Rubrivivax gelatinosus IL144: one gene and its partner. The main gene of each other region encodes a partner of the protein of the gene in region 2 in a complex. Links are inferred from orthologs where the notes say so. Each region holds a gene or a part of one and is shown on either strand. Other genes may lie near its edges.

What was found.
Region 1: the proteins of RGE_RS19215 (region 2) and cheY are in contact, whole or in part, in a solved structure (PDB 1A0O), measured with the Escherichia coli proteins. The link is inferred for Rubrivivax gelatinosus IL144 from one-to-one orthologs.

What each region holds. Positions count from the first base shown.
Region 1 is NC_017075.1:1,760,456-1,769,217, forward strand. What follows is about bases 3,832-6,786. They hold cheY (chemotaxis response regulator CheY), read left to right. Parts: upstream 3,832-5,088; coding sequence 5,089-5,484; downstream 5,485-6,786. Other genes in these bases: motB (flagellar motor protein MotB), read left to right, coding at 4,100-5,059; flhB (flagellar biosynthesis protein FlhB), read left to right, coding at 6,401-6,786. In the rest of the region: glf (UDP-galactopyranose mutase), read right to left, coding at 1-514; flagellar transcriptional regulator FlhD, read left to right, coding at 906-1,229; flagellar transcriptional regulator FlhC, read left to right, coding at 1,267-1,833; RGE_RS08385 (class I SAM-dependent methyltransferase), read left to right, coding at 2,044-2,826; flagellar motor stator protein MotA, read left to right, coding at 2,887-3,747; more of flhB, read left to right, coding at 6,787-7,558; flagellar biosynthesis protein FlhA, read left to right, coding at 7,567-8,762. UniProt on the Escherichia coli protein: Involved in the transmission of sensory signals from the chemoreceptors to the flagellar motors.
Region 2 is NC_017075.1:4,220,564-4,229,265, reverse strand. Bases 2,968-5,862 are described here. They hold RGE_RS19215 (chemotaxis protein CheA), read right to left. Parts: upstream 5,542-5,862; coding sequence 3,394-5,541; downstream 2,968-3,393. Other genes in these bases: RGE_RS19210 (response regulator), read right to left, coding at 5,582-5,862; RGE_RS19220 (methyl-accepting chemotaxis protein), read right to left, coding at 2,968-3,271. In the rest of the region: RGE_RS24950 (methyl-accepting chemotaxis protein), read right to left, coding at 1-1,599; more of RGE_RS19220, read right to left, coding at 1,658-2,967; more of RGE_RS19210, read right to left, coding at 5,863-5,944; RGE_RS19205 (hypothetical protein), read right to left, coding at 5,999-6,460; RGE_RS19200 (ATP-binding response regulator), read left to right, coding at 6,676-7,809; RGE_RS19195 (response regulator), read left to right, coding at 7,833-8,468; RGE_RS19190 (SUMF1/EgtB/PvdO family nonheme iron enzyme), read left to right, coding at 8,465-8,702. UniProt on the Escherichia coli protein: Involved in the transmission of sensory signals from the chemoreceptors to the flagellar motors. CheA is autophosphorylated; it can transfer its phosphate group to either CheB or CheY.

The DNA of each region.
Region 1 (8,762 bases), 2.5 Mb from region 2 along the record:
GCGCGGCCACGCCGCCGGCGAGCTCGGACAGGTCCAGCCCCCACTGCTTGCGCGTGTAGCCGCGGAAGAAACGTTCGCAGAGGTCGCGGCCGACCGAGTTCAGCACCACGTCCTCGCTGGTGCGGATCGGCTCGCGCGGCTCGCGCACACGCTCCAGGTAGGCGGCGACGCCGGCTTCGTCGAGGTCCAGCCCGTACAGCGAGTTGATCGTCGTGCGGTTGATCGGCAGCGGGAAGGCGCGGCCGTCGGCAGCGTTGGGCACGGCGAGCACGCGGTGCTCGTAAGGGCGCCACTCGGTGAAGCGCGAGAGCCACTCGAAGACGCGCTCGCTGTTGGTGTGGAAGATGTGCGGGCCGTATTCGTGGATCAGCACGCCGGACGCGTCGAGCCGGTCGTAGGCGTTGCCGGCGATGTTGGCGCGCTTGTCGATGACGAGCACGCGCTCGCCGGCTTCGGCCAGTTCCCGTGCGGTCACGGCGCCCGCGAAGCCGGCGCCGACGATGAGGGTGTCCATGGGGCTCCTTGCCGGTGGGGGCGTCGCGGCTGCGGCGCACGGCGGACCGGCTTGGGGGCAGTCTAGGCAGGCGTCTTGGATGACAGCGCCCGGAAATGAGCCGCGAAACGCGCGCTGTTCGTCACGGCCGAACCGACCGCCGCCAGCAGCCGGCGATGAGGGGCCAAGTGCTTGTCATGAAAGGGGATTCGGCCGCCTGATCGGTCTCTGTCCGGGCCTCACGGCGCATCGCCGGCATGGATGACAAGCAGCCCGCGTGTAGGAATTTGCCTGACAGGCCACGTAGAAAAACCGGGACTCAAGCCACGGAAGTGGCCCGATGTTGCGTCCGTTCGCCGGTCCATACAGTTCGTATCACACCAGTCGCCTACCGACACACAGGAGCCCCGAGATGACCGCCGACCAGATCCTTGCCGAAATCCGCGAAGCCAACCTCTCGTACCTGATGCTGGCCCAGAGCCTCATCCGCACCGACCGCGAACAAGCCCTGTACCGCCTGGGCGTCAGCGAAGAGACCGCGATGCTGATCGCCACGCTGACCCCGGCGCAGATGATGAAGATCGCCGGCGGCAACACGCTGCTGTGCCGCTTCCGCATGGACGACGACATCGTCTGGAGCCTGCTGACCAGCCACGGCAAGAGCTCGGCCAACGACGGCGTCTCCCGCCTGCATGCTTCGATCCTGATGGCCGGGCGCCATCAAGAAGCGGCCTGACCTCCGGTCAGACACCCCACGCAGGAAGGAGAACACCATGGCCCGCAACAAGAGCATCCTGACCGAAGCCAAGCAGATCGAGCGCGCGGTCACGCTGATCAACCTCGGCGCGCGGCTGCAGGTGCTGGAAAGCGAGACCGACCTGAGCTACGAGCGCCTGCTGCGCCTGTACAAGGAAGTCTCGGGCAAGAGCCCCAGCAAGGGCCAGCTGCCGTTCTCCACCGACTGGTTCATGACCTGGCAGCCGAACATCCATTCGAGCCTGTTCCTGAACATCCACGAGTACCTGAACAAGGTCGCCGTGCTCGACGAGATCGACATCGTCATCAAGGCCTACCAGCTGTACCTGGAGCAGATGCAGGCCCAGGGCCTGGAGCCGCTGCTGTCGGTGACGCGCGCCTGGCGCCTGGTGAAGTTCGTCGACAACGGCATGCTGACGATGACCGCCTGCAGCAAGTGCGGCGGCCACTACGTCACCCACCCCCACGAGATCGCGCGCCACTACGTCTGCGGCCTGTGCAACCCCCCGGCGCGTGCCGGCAAGGGCAAGGCCGGCGGCCTGCAACTCGCCGGCTGCCACGGCGAAGGCGAACTGGCGCATTGAGGCATTCCGTCACGGCGGCGGTGCTTGAGCCGCCTGCACGACGGACGAAACAGGTTTCATCCGGCTCCATTGCGTTTTGTCTCCTCCTGGCACAGACCGCTGTGCATTAGGCGGCGGATCCCGGCGGGATCCGCCGCTTTTCTTTTCTGGGCCGGCATCGCCCCGTTTCTCCGCCCCTTGCCCCGACGCCGGGCGCCGCACACTGGCTGCATGTCATCCCTGAGCGCTCCGCGACTGCCCTGGCCGCTGCCGGCCGTGGCCGCCTGGCTGCTGGCCTGGGGCGCGTTCGCCGCGTCGGCCGCCGCCGGTGCCGGCGCCGGCCCGGCCTTCGCCGCGGCGGTGGTGGTGGGCGCCGCGGTGGCGGCGACCGCGCAGGGCCGCTGGCGGCGCCTGCTGGCCGGCGCCGGTTTCCCCTTGTCGGCGCTGGCGCTCGGCGCGCTGCCGGGCATGCCCGGCTGGGCCTGGCTGGCCGCGGCCGTGCCGCTGGCGCTGGCCTACCCGATGAAAGCCTGGCGCGACGCGCCGTTCTTCCCGACACCGGCCGACGCGCTGCAAGGCCTGGACGGCGTCGTCGCGCTGCCCCCCGGCGCCCGCGTGCTCGACGCCGGCTGCGGTCTGGGTCACGGTCTGGCGGCACTGCACCGGCTGTGGCCGGCGGCGCGCTGCGAAGGCGTCGAATGGAGCGCGCCGCTGGCCTGGCTGGCCGCGCGCCGCTGCCGCTTCGCCCGCGTGCGGCGCGGCGACATGTGGGCCGGCTCCTGGGCCGGCGTGGATCTGCTCTACGTCTTCCAGCGGCCCGAGAGCATGGACCGCGTGGCCGCCCGTGCCGACGCCGAGATGGCGCCGGGCAGCTGGCTGGTCAGTCTGGAGTTTCCGATCGCCGGACGCGAGGCGCTGGCGCGCGTGGGTGTGCCCGGCGGCCGCCCGGTCTGGGTCTACCGCGTCGGTCAGAGCGGTAATTCGTCCTCAAACCTGCGCCCTCGGCGCCGATAACACGCCAAGTGCCCTGCGTGTCGTTCATGCCGGGGCTTGCTCGAGGTCAAGCACAACACCATGTTCGTCATCATCGGTTGGGTCATCGTGCTCGGATGCGTGTTCGGTGTCTTCATCGTTCACGGCGGCAACATCATGGTGATCCTCCATGCCTTGCCGTTCGAGATCATCACGATCGGCGGTGCCGCCGGCGGCGCCTTCCTGGCCAACAACCAGCCCAAGGTGCTGAAGGCCACGATGAAGGGCGTGGGCAAGTGCTTCAAGGGCAGCAAGTACACCAAGGCCCGCTACATGGAGCTGATGGCGCTGCTCTACGACATCCTGCAGAAGGCCCGCAAGGAAGGCCTGATGTCCATCGAGAAGGACGTCGAGGACCCGCACAACTCGCCGCTGTTCCAGAAGTACCCGGCGGTCGGCAACGACCACCACGTCTCGGAGTTCATCACCGACTACCTGCGCATGATGGTGTCGGGCAACCTGAACGCGCACGAGATCGAATCGCTGATGGACAGCGAGATCGAGACCCACCACCACGAGGAACACGCGGCGGTGGCCGCGATCCAGCGCCTGGCCGGCGCGCTGCCGGCCTTCGGCATCGTCGCCGCCGTGCTGGGCGTCGTGAACACGATGGGCTCGGTCGGCCAGCCCCCGGCGGTGCTGGGCGGCATGATCGGCTCGGCGCTGGTCGGCACCTTCCTCGGCATCCTGATCGCCTACGCCTTCGCCGAGCCGCTGGCCGGCCTGCTGGAGCAGAAGGTCGACGAGGGCACCAAGGAGCTGCAGTGCATCAAGACCACGCTGCTGGCCAGCATGCAGGGCTACGCCCCGCAGGTCGCGATCGAGTTCGGCCGCAAGGTCCTGTACTCCACCGAGCGCCCCAGCTTCACCGAGCTGGAAAGCCACGTGAAAGGCAAGAAGTAGTGGCCCCCCCCCGTAGCGCCTTCGGCGCTGCCTTGCAGGCCGCGCCGGGCCGGTGGCCCGGCTCCTCGGCAGGCACGATTCGTCCACTGGACGAATCGTGTCCGGCCTCGGCCCCGCGGGGGGGAGCCGCCAGCGGCCCGGCAGAGCCGGTTCCGCGGCGTCCGCTTGAAGTCGCCGCCCGCTGGCGCGGTGCGGCGACTGCGCTTCAGCGGCAGGGGGCGTCCGCGATCGTTCCAACCTGCTTGGCTGGTCGCAGCCGCGACCAAGCCACCGCCGCGGATCCGGCTCTGCCGGTCCGCCGGCGGGCGGCCCCCCTGGGGGGTAGCGAGCGCAGCGAGCTTGGGGGCACGTGATGGCGGGGGACGCGAAAAAGCTCCAGCCGATCATCATCAAGCGCATCAAGAAGGGCGGCCATGCCGCCCATGGTGGCGCCTGGAAGATCGCCTATGCCGACTTCGTCACGGCGATGATGGCCTTCTTCCTGCTGATGTGGCTGCTGGGCAGCACCACCGAAGGCGATCGCAAGGGCATCGCCGACTACTTCACCTCGCCGCTGAAGGTGGCGCTGAACTCCGGCGGCAGCGGTGCTGGCGACGCCTCGCACGTGCTCAAGGGCGGCGGCCAGGACCTCACGCGCACCACCGGCCAGGTCAAGCGCGGCGACATCGAGGCGCCGCGCGCGACGGTCAATCTGCAGGCGCTCAAGCAGGAGCAGGTGCGTGCCGAGATCGTGCGCCTGCAGGACCTGAAGCGCCGCATCGAAGAGAAGATCCAGGGCAACAAGCGGTTGGCGGCGATGCGCTCGCAGCTGCGCCTGGACATGACGCGCGACGGCCTGCGCATCCAGATCGTCGACGAGCAGAACCGGCCGATGTTCGCCAGCGGCAGCGCCGTCGTGCAGTCCTACATGCGCGAGCTGCTGCAGGAGATCGGCTCGGTGCTCGGCGAGGTGCCCAACCGGCTGACGCTGGAGGGTCACACCGACGCCACGCCCTACGCCGGCGGCGAGCGCGGCTACAGCAACTGGGAACTCTCGGCCGACCGCGCCAACGCCTCGCGCCGCGTGCTCGTCGAGGGCGGCCTGCCCGACGACCGCATGCTGCGCGTGCAGGGCCTGGCCTCCAGCCAGCCCTTCGACCGCCAGGATCCGCTGGCGCCGAGCAACCGGCGCATCAGCATCATCGTCATGAACCGTGAAGCGGAGGACCGCTTCTTCCGCACCGAGCCCGACGCCGTCGACGTGACCGGCGACGACGCTCCCGTCAATGTCGCGCCCGCCACCGGCTCAAGTCCGGCCGCGGCTGGCCGATAAACCTCGAAGCCGTCTTTTCAAGGTCCGCCATGAACCCTTCCGACCTTAAGTTCCTCATCGTCGACGATTTCTCGACCATGCGTCGCATCGTCCGCGGCCTGCTCAAGGAGATGGGCTGCAACAACGCCGACGAAGCCGAGGACGGTGTCGTCGCGCTGAACATGCTGCGCGCGTCGAAGTACGACTTCGTCGTCTCCGACATCAACATGCCCAACATGAACGGCTTCGAGTTGCTGAAGTCGATCAAGGCCGACGGCTCGCTCAAGCACATCCCGGTGCTGATGGTGACGGCCGAGGCGCGCAAGGAAGACATCGTGCTGGCCGCCCAGAGCGGCGCGGCCGGCTACATCGTCAAGCCCTTCACGAAGGCGACTCTGGAAGAGAAGGTCCAGAAGATCCTGCAGAAGCTCGCCGCCACCGCCTGAGCGAAGGACACGACATGAAGATGGAAGACCTGACCTCGTTCAATCCGGCCGAGCCGCTGACCGTCTCGCCCGAGGTGTTCCAGCAACTGGGGTCGATCACCCGCCTGCTGCACGACACGATGCAGCAGCTGGGCGTGATGCCCAAGCTGCAGATCGCCACCGACGGCCTGCCCGACGCGCGCAGCCGCCTGAACTACATCGCCAACAAGACCGCCGACGCTGCCAACAAGGTGCTGAACTCGGTCGACCAGGCCAAGGCCGAGCACGCCAAGATCTCGGAGGCGACGCGCCAGATTGCGGCGCAGATCGTCGCCGATCCGGTGCGCGCCGTGGCCTCCGGCGCGGTGCTGAACTTCACGCAGGACGTCGAGCGCTCGACTTCGGCGATCGACGGGCACCTCACCGACATCATGATGGCCCAAGGACTTCCACGACCTCACCGGTCAGGTCGTGGCCAAGGTCGTGACGCTCGCCAACGACCTCGAGGACAGCCTCGTGAAGCTGCTGGTGCAGGTCGTGCCGCCGGAACAGCGCGAGAAGGTCGACCCGAACGTGCTGCACGGTCCGGTCGTGAGCCCGGAAGGCCGCACCGACGTCGTCAGCAACCAGGGCGAAGTGGACGACCTGCTGGCCAGTCTGGGGTTTTGAGCCGACGGCCCCCGGCCGTCTAGCGGCCGCCCCCCGAGGGGGCTCCGAACCCGACCGGGAGACCCGGATCGGGTTCGGCCCGTTTGCCAACGCTGCTCCCCCTGACCGCCTGCGGCGGTCTGTCCCCGAGGGGAACTCCGCTCCGGCGCCGTTCATGGGTAGGTGGCACGGCGCTGCGGAACACCGGGTCTTTTGACCCGCTTATCGGGCTCAAGTCCGGCGGTGCTGCCGGCACCATGGCGAGGCTCTCTTCAGAGTCGATATCGCCATGGCCGACGACGCCCAGGACCGCCGCTTACCCGCATCAGCACGAAAGCTCCGCAAGGCCCGCCAAGACGGCCAGGTCGCGCGCTCGCGTGACCTCGCGCACCTCGCGGCGATGGGCACCGGGCTGGCGCTGCTGATCGCCTTCGCGCCGCGGCTCACCGACTGGATGCGCCGGCTGCTCGAGAACGGCCTGCGCTTCGACCACAAGGCCGTCGACAACACCGGCACCATGCTCGAGCGCCTGGCGTCCTCGGGCATCGACATGCTCTTCGTCGTGCTGCCGCTGGGCACCTCGGTGGCCGTCGTCGCCGCCGGCTCGGCGGTGCTGTCGGGCGGCTGGAACTGGACGACCAAGCCGCTGCACCCGAACTTCTCCAAGTTCAACCCGATCACCGGGCTGGGCCATCTATTCAAGGTGGATCAGCTGACGAACACGCTGAAGGTCTGCCTGCTGGCGCTGCTGCTGGGCGCCATCGGCGCGATGTACTTCCAGGCCCAGCTGCCCGAGTTCGCGTCGCTGATCTCGATGCCGCTGCCCACCGCGCTGGCCGAGACCGGCTCGCTGCTGCAGGGCGGCATGGTGCTGATGCTGATCGCGATGGCGCTGTTCGCGCTGGTCGACGTGCCGCTGCAGCGCTTCATGCTGATGCGCAACCTGCGCATGACCTTCGACGAAGCCAAGCAGGAGCACAAGGACTCCGAGGGCAACCCCCTGGTGAAGGGCAAGATCAAGGCCAAGATGCGCGAGCTGGCGCGGCGCAAGATGATCGCCGCGGTGCCCAGCGCCGATCTCGTGGTGATGAACCCGACCCACTATGCGGTGGCGCTGAAGTACGACGAGGCGACGATGGCCGCGCCGCGTGTCGTCGCCAAGGGCACCGACCTGCTGGCCTTCCGCATCCGCGACGCCGCCAAGGCCGCCGACGTGCCGGTGCTCGAGGCGCCGCCGCTGGCGCGCGCGCTGTACCGCCACGCCGAGGTCGACCAGGAGATCCCGGCGGCGCTGTTCGGCGCCGTCGCCCAGGTGCTGGCCTGGGTCTACCAGCTGCGCGCCGCGCTCGCCGCGGGCCGCCCGCTCAACGCTCCGGCACCGGCCATCGTCGTGCCGCCGGGCTTCGATCCCGCCGAAGGGCGCGGCACCAGGAGAGCTGAACCGTGAACGCGCTGATGCAACGTCTGAACGCGCTGCTGGGGCCCAACGCGGCCGCGGCGAAGATGCTGATGCTGCCGGTCTTCGTCGTGATGATGCTCGCGATGATGGTCCTGCCGCTGCCGCCGTTCGTGCTGGACCTGCTGTTCACCTTCAACATCGCGCTGGCGCTGGTGGTGATGATGGTCGCCGCGCAGATGGTCAAGCCGCTGGACTTCGCCGCGCTGCCGACCGTGCTGCTGGTGACGACGCTGCTGCGCCTGTCGCTGAACGTCGCCTCCACGCGCGTCGTGCTGCTCGAAGGCCACAACGGCCCGGGCGCCGCCGGCAAGGTGATCGAGTCCTTCGGCCACTTCCTCATCGGCGGCAACTTCGCCGTCGGCCTGATCGTCTTCGCGATCCTGGTCGTCATCAACTTCATCGTCGTCACCAAGGGCGCCGAGCGCATCGCCGAAGTCGGCGCGCGCTTCACCCTGGACGCGATGCCGGGCAAGCAGATGGCGATCGACGCCGAGCTGAACTCGGGCCTGATCGACGAGAACGAGGCCCGCCGCCGCCGCGCCGAGGTCGGCGAGGAAGCCGACTTCTTCGGCTCGATGGACGGTGCCAGCAAGTACGTGCGCGGCGACGCGATGGCGGGCCTGCTGATCCTGTTCATCAACATCGTCGGCGGCCTGATCATCGGCATGGCGATGCACGGCCTGTCGGCCGGCCAGGCGGCCGAGAGCTACATCCTGCTGGCCGTCGGCGACGCGCTGGTGGCGCAGATCCCGGCGCTGCTGGTCTCGGTGGCCTCGGCGATGGTCATCTCGCGCGTCGGCAAGGAACAGGACATCGGCTCGCAGATCCGCGGCCAGGTCTTCGACTCGCCGCAGTCGCTGGGCATCGCCGCGGCCATCGTGCTGATGCTGGGCTTCGTGCCGGGCATGCCGCACTTCGTCTTCCTGCTGATCGGCGGCGGCCTGGCGCTGCTGTCCTGGCAGCTGCAGCGCAAGAAGAAGCGCGCCGCCGCGGTGCCCGAGCGCAAGGAGGCCACCGACCCCGCGCAGGCCAACGCCGAGGCCAGCTGGGACGACCTGACGCCGGTGGACACGCTGGGCCTGGAGGTCGGCTACCGGCTGATCCAGCTCGTCGACAAGGCGCGCCAGGGCGACCTGCTGGCGCGCATCAAGGGCGTGCGCAAGAAGTTCGCCCAGGACGTCGGCTTCCTGCC
Region 2 (8,702 bases):
CACCGGGGCCGGCTTGGTGGGCGTCGCCGCCGGCGCCGAGAACCCGGCCGAACCCGGCACGCGGAAAGTGGCCACCAGCGCGGCCAGGCGGTCGGCCTGCTCGCGCAGCGACTCGGCGGCGGCGGTGCTCTCTTCGACCAGCGCGGCGTTCTGCTGCGTCATCTGGTCCAGGCCGGCGATCGCGGTGTTGACCTGGCCGATGCCCTGGCTCTGCTCGGTGGCCGCGGCCATCACCTCGCCGATGATGTCGGCCACGCGCTGCACGCCGGCGACGATCTCGTTCATCGTGCTGCCGGCGTCGGCGACCAGGCGCGCGCCGGACTCGACCTTCTCGACCGAGCCGCCGATCAGCGTCTTGATCTCGCGCGCCGCCTCGGCGCTGCGCTGGGCCAGCGAGCGCACCTCGCCGGCGACGACCGCGAAACCGCGGCCCTGTTCGCCGGCGCGTGCCGCCTCGACGGCCGCGTTCAGCGCCAGGATGTTGGTCTGGAAGGCGATGCCGTCGACGGTGCCGATGATGTCGGCGATCTTCTTGGAGCTGGCGTTGATCTGCTCCATCGTCTGCACGACCTGCGAGACGACCTGGCCGCCGCGCTGGGCGACGCTGCTGGCGCTGCTGGCCAGCTGGTTGGCCTGGCGCGCCGAGTCGGCGGTCTGGGCGACGGTGGCGGTGATCTCCTCCATCGTGCTGGCCGTCTGCTGCAGCGAGCCCGAGGTCTGCTCGGTGCGGTGCGACAGGTCGGTGCTGGCCGCGGCGATCTCGCTGCTGGCGCCGGCCACCGAGCCGGTGCCGCTGCGGATCTGCTCGACCATCGTCGTCAGGCTGGACTGCATGTCGCGCAGCGCGCGCAGCAGCGCGCCGATCTCGTCGCCGCGACCGGTGTCGGGCACGGTCTGCGTCAGGTCGTGCGCGGCGATGCGCTGCGCGGCCTCGATCGACTCGGCCAGCGGCTGGGTGACCGAGCGCGTCATCGTCCAGGCCAGCGCCGCGCCGGCGGCCAGCGCCGCGAGCAGCAGGCTGGCGCAGACCGCGACCCCTTCGCTGATCGCGCCGTCGACCTGGGCGGCGCGTTCGGCCGCAGCGTCGTCGGCGTGTTTCTTCATCGCCGCGATCGCGCCGAGGTAGGCCGTCGCGGCTTCGGTCATCGGGCCGGCGACCAGCTTGTCGCCCTCGGCGATGCTGCCTTCCTTGAAGACTTCGGCGGCCTTCTTGCGCAGGTCGATGTAGACCTTGCGCTTCGTGGCGACGTCGGCGAAAGCGGTCTTCTCGCCCTCGTCGGCGGCGGCCTCCAGCGTCTTCTGCAGCTTGCTGATGTCTTCGGTCGTCGCCTTCATCTGCGGCTCGATGACCGCCACCGCTCCGGCCTGGAAGCCCGAGGCCGCCACCGCGACCGCGCGCGCGAGGTTCAGCTTGACGTTGGACTGCCATTCGTGGAACTGGTCGGAGCGCGCGATCGCCGCGTCGCGTTCGGCGCTCAGCGCGTCGATGCGGCGAAGTTCGTAGATGCCGACCGCCGTCGTGATCGTCATCAGTCCGAGCACGGCCGCGAAGCTCAGGCCGAGCCGGGTGCCGATCCGGAGGTTGGACAGGGATTTCATCGTTTTCTCCTGAGGGCGAGCGTCCGCCCGTGAGGTCCGGGGAGGCCTTGCGGCCTCGTCAGACCACCGGGGTGGTGAGCTCCTGGGCGGCCGGCGCTGACGAGCCGGCTGCGGTGCGGAAGGCGGCGACGATCGCGCCCAGGCGTTCGGCCTGTTCCTTCAGTGATTCGGCGGCGGCGGCCGACTGCTCGACGAGCGCGGCGTTCTGCTGCGTCATGCCGTCGAGTTCGGAGACCGCGCCGTTGACCTGGCTGAGGCCCGAGCTCTGCTCGACGGCGGCGCGGCTGATCTCGCCGATGATCTGGTTGACGCGCTGCACGCTGGCGACGATCTCGCCCATCGTGCTGCCGGCGTCGGCGACGAGGCGGGCGCCGGTGTCGACCTTCTCGACCGAGTTGCCGATCAGCGCCTTGATCTCGCGCGCGGCCTCGGCGCTGCGCTGGGCCAGCGAGCGCACTTCTCCGGCGACGACCGCGAAGCCGCGGCCTTGTTCGCCGGCGCGCGCGGCCTCGACCGCGGCGTTGAGCGCCAGGATGTTGGTCTGGAAGGCGATGCCGTCGATCGTGCCGATGATGTCGCCGATGCGGCGCGAGCTGGCGTTGATCTCGTCCATCGTCGTCACGACCTGGCCGACGACCTCGCCGCCGCGCTGCGCGACCTCGGCGGCGGTGCCGGCGAGGTGGCTGGCTTCGCGCGCGGCGTCGGCGCTCTGGCGCACGGTGCCGGTGATCTGTTCCATCGCGCTGGCCGTCTGCTGCAGGCTGCCGGCGGTCTGCTCGGTGCGGCTGGACAGCTCGGCGTTGCCGGCGGCGACCTCGCGGCTGGCCTGCTCGATGCTGTCGGCCGAACTGCGCATCTGGCCGACCATGCGCTGCAGCGACTCCTGCATGCGCGCCAGCGCGGCCAGCAGGTCGTTGGCCTCGTCGCGGCCCTGGAGCTGGATCGGGCGCGTCAGGTCGCCGTCGGCGATGGCCTGGGCGACGTGGCGCGCGTGGTCGATCGGCGTGGTGATCGACTGCGAATTGGCCAGCGTCATCGGCGTGATGACCAGCATCACGACGGCGATCAGGCCGACGAAGACGACCAGCGCCTGGTGCATCGTGTCGTCGAACTGCTGCGCGGCCTCGGCGCTCTCGCCGAGCACGATCTTCTCGATGTCGACCGTCATCTTCTCGACGGCATCGATGTTTTCGTGCGCGCGGGCGAGCATGCGGTCGAGCACGCGGGCGTTGTCGTAGACGCCGTCGCTGGCGCGGCGGAGCGGGACTTCGGCGGCCTTCTCGTAGTCGGCCATCCGGGTGATCGCGGCGCGCGCGATCGGGTTGTCCTCGTCCTCCTCACCCTCGAGCATGCGCTTGAGGCTGGTGACGGTGGCGTCGAGCTCGCGCTTCCAGGCGTCGTGCTCGGCCTGCATGCTGGCCGGGTCCTCGTAATTGATGACCATGCCCTTCTCGTGCAGGCGCACAGCGGCCAGGTGGTCGCCGATCGCCGAGGTCGTCGCCTGCTCGCCGCGCGACTGTTCCAGGATCTTCTGGTTCAGCTCGCGCAGCTTGAGCCCGCCGACGAGGCCGGTCACTGCGACGATCGCGAACGACAGCAGCACCACGGCGATGGCGCCGCGCATGCGGGTGCGGATCGTGAATCCGCGCATCAGGGCCAGCAGTGCATTCATTGCGCTAACTTCCAGGGACAGATCGGATCAAGCTTCCCGCCACGGGCCGGCTTTGCCGGACCGTCGGCGGACGGCCCCCTTGGGGGGTAGCGAGCGCAAGCGAGCTCGGGGGCACAAGTCCCTCAATGTCTAGAGCGGCGGACCAAGGACCCGATGTCCAGGATCAGCGCGACGCGGCCGTCGCCCATGATCGTGGCGCCCGAGACGTCGTCGACCTTGCGGTAGTTGGACTCGAGGTTCTTGACGACGACCTGCTGCTGTCCGAGCAGCTCGTCGACCAGCAGCGCCACGCGCCCGCCCTCGGCCTCGACGACGACCATGATGTTGCTGACGCGCTCGAAGTCGAAGCGCGGCACGTCGAAGACCCGCTCCAGGTCGACGACCGGCATGTACTCGTCGCGCACCTCGACGACGCGGCCGGTGCCGCCGATCGTCTTGATCATGCCCGGCTGCACCTGGAAGGACTCGACGACCGAGGACAGCGGCAGGATGTAGCACTCCTCGCCGACGCCCACGCTCATGCCGTCCATGATGGCCAGCGTCAGCGGCAGGCGCACGCGCACCGTCATGCCGTAGCCTTCGGCCGAGTCGATCTCGACCGTGCCGCCGAGCGCGGTGATGTTCTTCTTCACCACGTCCATGCCGACGCCGCGGCCGGAGACGTCGGTGACGACGTCGGCGGTCGAGAAGCCCGGCGCGAAGATCAGGCCGTAGACCTCCTGGTCGGTCATCGTGTCCGGGGCGTCGAGGCCGCGTTCGCGGGCCTTCTTCAGCAGCTTCTCGCGGTTCAGGCCCTTGCCGTCGTCGCGCACCTCGATGACGATCGAGCCGCCCTGGTGGCTGGCGATCAGCGTGATCGTGCCGGTCTCGGGCTTGCCCTTGGCCAGGCGCTCTTCCGGCAGCTCGATGCCGTGGTCGCAGCTGTTGCGCACCAGGTGGGTCAGCGGGTCGGTGATCTTCTCGACCAGGCCCTTGTCGAGCTCGGTCGCCTCGCCGACCTGCACCAGCTCGACCTTCTTGCCGAGCTTGGCGGCCAGGTCGCGCAGCATGCGCGGGAAGCGGTTGAACACCAGCGACATCGGGATCATGCGGATCGACATCACCGCTTCCTGCAGGTCGCGGGTGTTGCGTTCCAGATCCGCCAGGCCCGAGGACATCTGCTGGTACAGCGCGGCGTCGACGCCCTTGCTGTTCTGGGCCAGCATGGCCTGGGTGATGACGAGTTCGCCGACGAGGTTGATCAGCTGGTCGACCTTCTCGACCGAGACGCGCAGTGTGCTCGACTCGGGGCTCGCCGCGGCCTTCTCGGCCTTCGGCGCGACGCGCGCCGGGGCGGCCGGAGCGGCGACCGCGGGGCGGGCCGGCTCGGCGGCGGCGGCCGGCGCGGGCGCGGCGCCCGCCTGCGGCGCACCGGGGGCGTCGTCGAAGAAGCCGTAGCCGGGGTCGGGCTCGGTCTTGCTCGGCTCGGGCGCGCCGGGCGCACCTTCGTGGAAGCCGTAGCCGGGGCCCAGCGGGCCGAGCTTGAGCTGCTCGCGTGCGACGTGGAAGGTGAACAGGTCCAGCAGGTCGTTGTCCGGGGTCGTCGTGACGACCTTGAAGCGGCGGATGCCGTCGGCGTCGCGGCCGGCGTCCAGCGGCTCGATCGTGCCCAGGTCGGCGATCTCCTTGAAGAGCTCTACCAGGTTGTCGGCCATCGCCGGGTCCGGCAGCGGGCCCACCGTCAGCTCGAGCGCGCGCGCGGCCGTCCCCCCGGCGGCCGGCGCGGCGCTCGGCGCCGCGGAAGGGGCCGCCGGCTGGGGTGCGGCGGCGGTCGGCGCCGGCGCGGCGGCCAGCGGCGCGGCGGCGGCCTGGCCGGTGACCAGTGCGCGGATCGAGACCAGCAGCTCGCGCGTGTCGACCGGGTCGGCACCGTTGCCCTGGTGGCGCGCGAGCTGCGCCTTCAGCGCGTCGCCCGAGGCCAGCAGCACGTCGACCATCGCGGCGGTCGGCGCGAGTTCGTGGCGGCGCAGCTTGTCCAGCAGCGTCTCCATCTCGTGCGTCAGTTCGGCGATGTCGGTGAAGCCGAAGGTCGCCGCGCCGCCCTTGACGGAGTGCGCGCAGCGGAAGATCGCGTTGAGCTCCTCGTCGTCCGCGTTCTCGATGTCGAGGTTGAGCAGCATCTGCTCCATCGTCTCGAGGTTCTCGCCGGCTTCCTCGAAGAAGACCTGGAAGAACTGCGAGAGATCGATGCCGGCGGACAGGTGGGCGCCTTCTTGTTGGGTATCGGCCATGGTCGTGCTCCGTTTGCCTGCTGGGATCCCGCCCGGGATCTCAGCGAATGACCTTGCCGATGACCTCGACGAGCTTGGCGGGGTCGAAGGGCTTGACGAGCCAGCCGGTGGCGCCGGCGGCACGGCCGGCCTGCTTCATCTGGTCGCTGGACTCGGTGGTCAGGATGAGGATCGGCGTCGCCTTGAACTTCGGGTTCTCGCGCAGCTTCTTGGTCAGGCTGATGCCGTCCATGCGCGGCATGTTCTGGTCCGTCAGCACGAGATTGAAGTCGCGCTGGTTCGCCTTTTCGTAGGCGTCCTGGCCGTCGACGGCCTCGACGACCTGGAAGCCCGCGTTCTTCAGCGTGAACGACACCATCTGGCGCATCGAGGCGCTGTCATCAACGGCAAGGATCGAGTGCATGGGTGGTCTCTCGGGGGGAAGGTTGGAGTTCTGGGATGCGGGGGCGCCGGGCGGTCAGAAGAGTTCGATGGACCCGGCGTCCATCTCGTCCTGGGTCACGGGGTTGGGGCGCAGCGGCGCCTCCTCGACGAGCGTCTCGCCGTCCTCGTCGTCCCCCATCGTGTCGCGGGCGATGCGGTCGGCGCAGTTGCGCAGCCGCTTCGCCGTGTGATGGACCAGCTGCGAAGCCATGTCCTGGAACTGCATCGCCGTGATCGCGCCGGCCATGTGCTCCATCGCCACGTGCAGCTGGTGGCTGTCGAGCTCCGGGTGCGGGGCGGCCGAGTGCAGCAACTGCTTGAGCTCGCTGGTGGCGCCGTAGAAGTGCACCAGCAGCGCGTCGCAGGCGTCGCTCAGCAGCCGCTGCAGACGGTCGAGGTCGTTGCTCGCGACGAGCAGGTGGTCCTGCAGATCCGCCGCGGCCAGCAACGGCATCGTGCCTTCGGCTGCCGTGTCGTGTGATTCCTGGGTGAGCATCCGGGCTCCGGGTGTTCGGTGTTTCGATGGCATGGCGGGCCTTCGGTGCACCAGACGAGTGCATGCCGGGACGGCCCGCCGGGCCTCTTCCGAACCATTTTCGGCACGGGGCCTGCAAACATTGAGCGGAAGACGCGGCGATTCGCGTCATATTTCTGCGTCGGCGCGCCCTTGCGTGGAAGGGGCCGTCGGCCCGGGTGCGCGATACTTCACGAATGAGCGCCCCCATGGCCCCGGTGCGCCTGCTGCACCTCGAAGACTCCGAAGCCGACCACGCGCTGGCGATGGCGCAGCTTCGCCGTGCCGGGCTGCAGGTCCAGGTCGAACGCGTCGACAGCCGCGAGGCCTTCGTCGAGGCGCTGGCACGCCCCTGGGACCTGATCCTCTCCGACTACAACCTGCCGTCGTTCACCGGGCTGCAGGCGCTGGAGATCGTGCGCCAGACCGGCTGCCTGGTGCCCTTCATCCTGGTGTCCGGCGAGATCGGCGAGGACGTGGCGGTCGAGGCGATGCGCAACGGCGCCAGCGACTATCTGCTGAAGAACAACCTCGCGCGCCTGGCGCCGGCCATCGAGCACGCGATCGCCGCGGCCGAGACGCGGCGCGCCAAGCTGCGCTCCGACCACGAGCTGCAGGCCTCGCAGGAACGGCTGTCCGAGCTGGCGCAGCATCTGCAGCTGTCGGTCGAGGCCGAACGCAACGCGATCGCGCGCGAGATCCATGACGATGTCGGCGGCTCGCTGACGGCGCTGAAGTTCGACCTGCACTGGATCGGGCAACGCGTCACGACACCCGAGTTGAAGACCCGCGTGCAGAGCGCGCTGGACACCGTCACGCACGCCATCGAAGCCAGCCAGCGCATCATGCACAACCTGCGGCCGGCGATCCTGGAGCAAGGCCTGGTGCCGGCGCTGCAGTGGCTGGCCGGGCGTTTCGAGCGCCGCAGCGGCGTGCCCTGCGCCTTCCGCACCAGCTACGAGAAGCCGCAGCTGCCGCTGGGCGTGCCGCTGGTGGCGTATCGCACGGCGCAGGAAGCGCTCACCAACATTTCCAAGCACGCGCAGGCGACGCGCGTGTCCATCGACCTGTCGCTGACCGGCGGCGTGATGTCGCTGGAAGTCAGCGACAACGGCCGCGGCCTGTCGGCCGCCGATCTGGCCAAGGCGCAGAGCTTCGGCATCCGCGGCCTGAAGGAGCGCGCGGCCACCGTCGGCGGCTGGATCGACCTGAGCAGCGGCCCGGGCGGCACGACGCTGATCCTCTCGGTGCCGCTGACTCCGGGCGGCGGCGCGCTGCTGGACCCGCGCGACGACCGCGAGCACGACCCCTCGGCCTGGGCCTCGCTGTAAGGCCCGCAGTCACGGAGCGCCCGATGATCGACGTCATCCTCTGCGACGACCACGCGCTGATCCGCCGCGGGATCCGCGACACGCTGGCCGACGCCCCCGACATCCGCGTCGTCGGCGAAGCCGGCGACTACGGCGAGCTGCGCACGCTGATGCGCGGCACCAGCTGCGACGTGCTGGTGCTGGACATCAACCTGCCCGGCCGCAGCGGCCTGGACGCGCTGCACGCGCTGAAGGACGAGGGCTCGGCGGTCAAGGTGCTGATCGTCAGCATGTATCCCGAGGACCAGTACGCGATCCGCGCGCTGCGCGGCGGCGCCTTCGGCTACGTCAACAAGGGCGGCGAGCCGCGCCAGATCGTCGACGCGGTGCGCACCGTCGCCCAGGGCCGCAAGTACGTGACGCCCGAGATCGCGCAGATGCTGGTCGAGAGCCTGACCGCGCCGGTGCTCGAGACGCCGCACCAGAAGCTCTCCGACCGCGAGCTGCAGACCCTGGTGATGATCGCCTCGGGCAAGCGCCTGGCCGACATCGCCGAGGAGCTGATGCTCAGCCCCAAGACCGTGTCGGTCTACCGCGCCCGCGTGCTCGAGAAGCTGCAGCTGGCGAACAACTCCGAACTGACGGTCTACGCGATCCGCAACGGGCTCGTCGGCTCGTGAAGCCCCGCGCCGCCGCGCTGGACGACGCGGCGGCGATGCGCCGCGCTGGCGCCGACCTGCTGTCGCTGGCGCTGATGGACGCGCGCAACCACACGCTGCGCTGGCTGGCCGCGCTGGAGGCGCGCGGCGCGCTGCTCGCGACCGACGGCGGCCCGGCGCCGCTGGCACTGGCCGCGCGTGCCGGCGCCTGGCAGGACCGCTGGATCGCGCGCAACGTGCGCCGCCAGTGCGGCG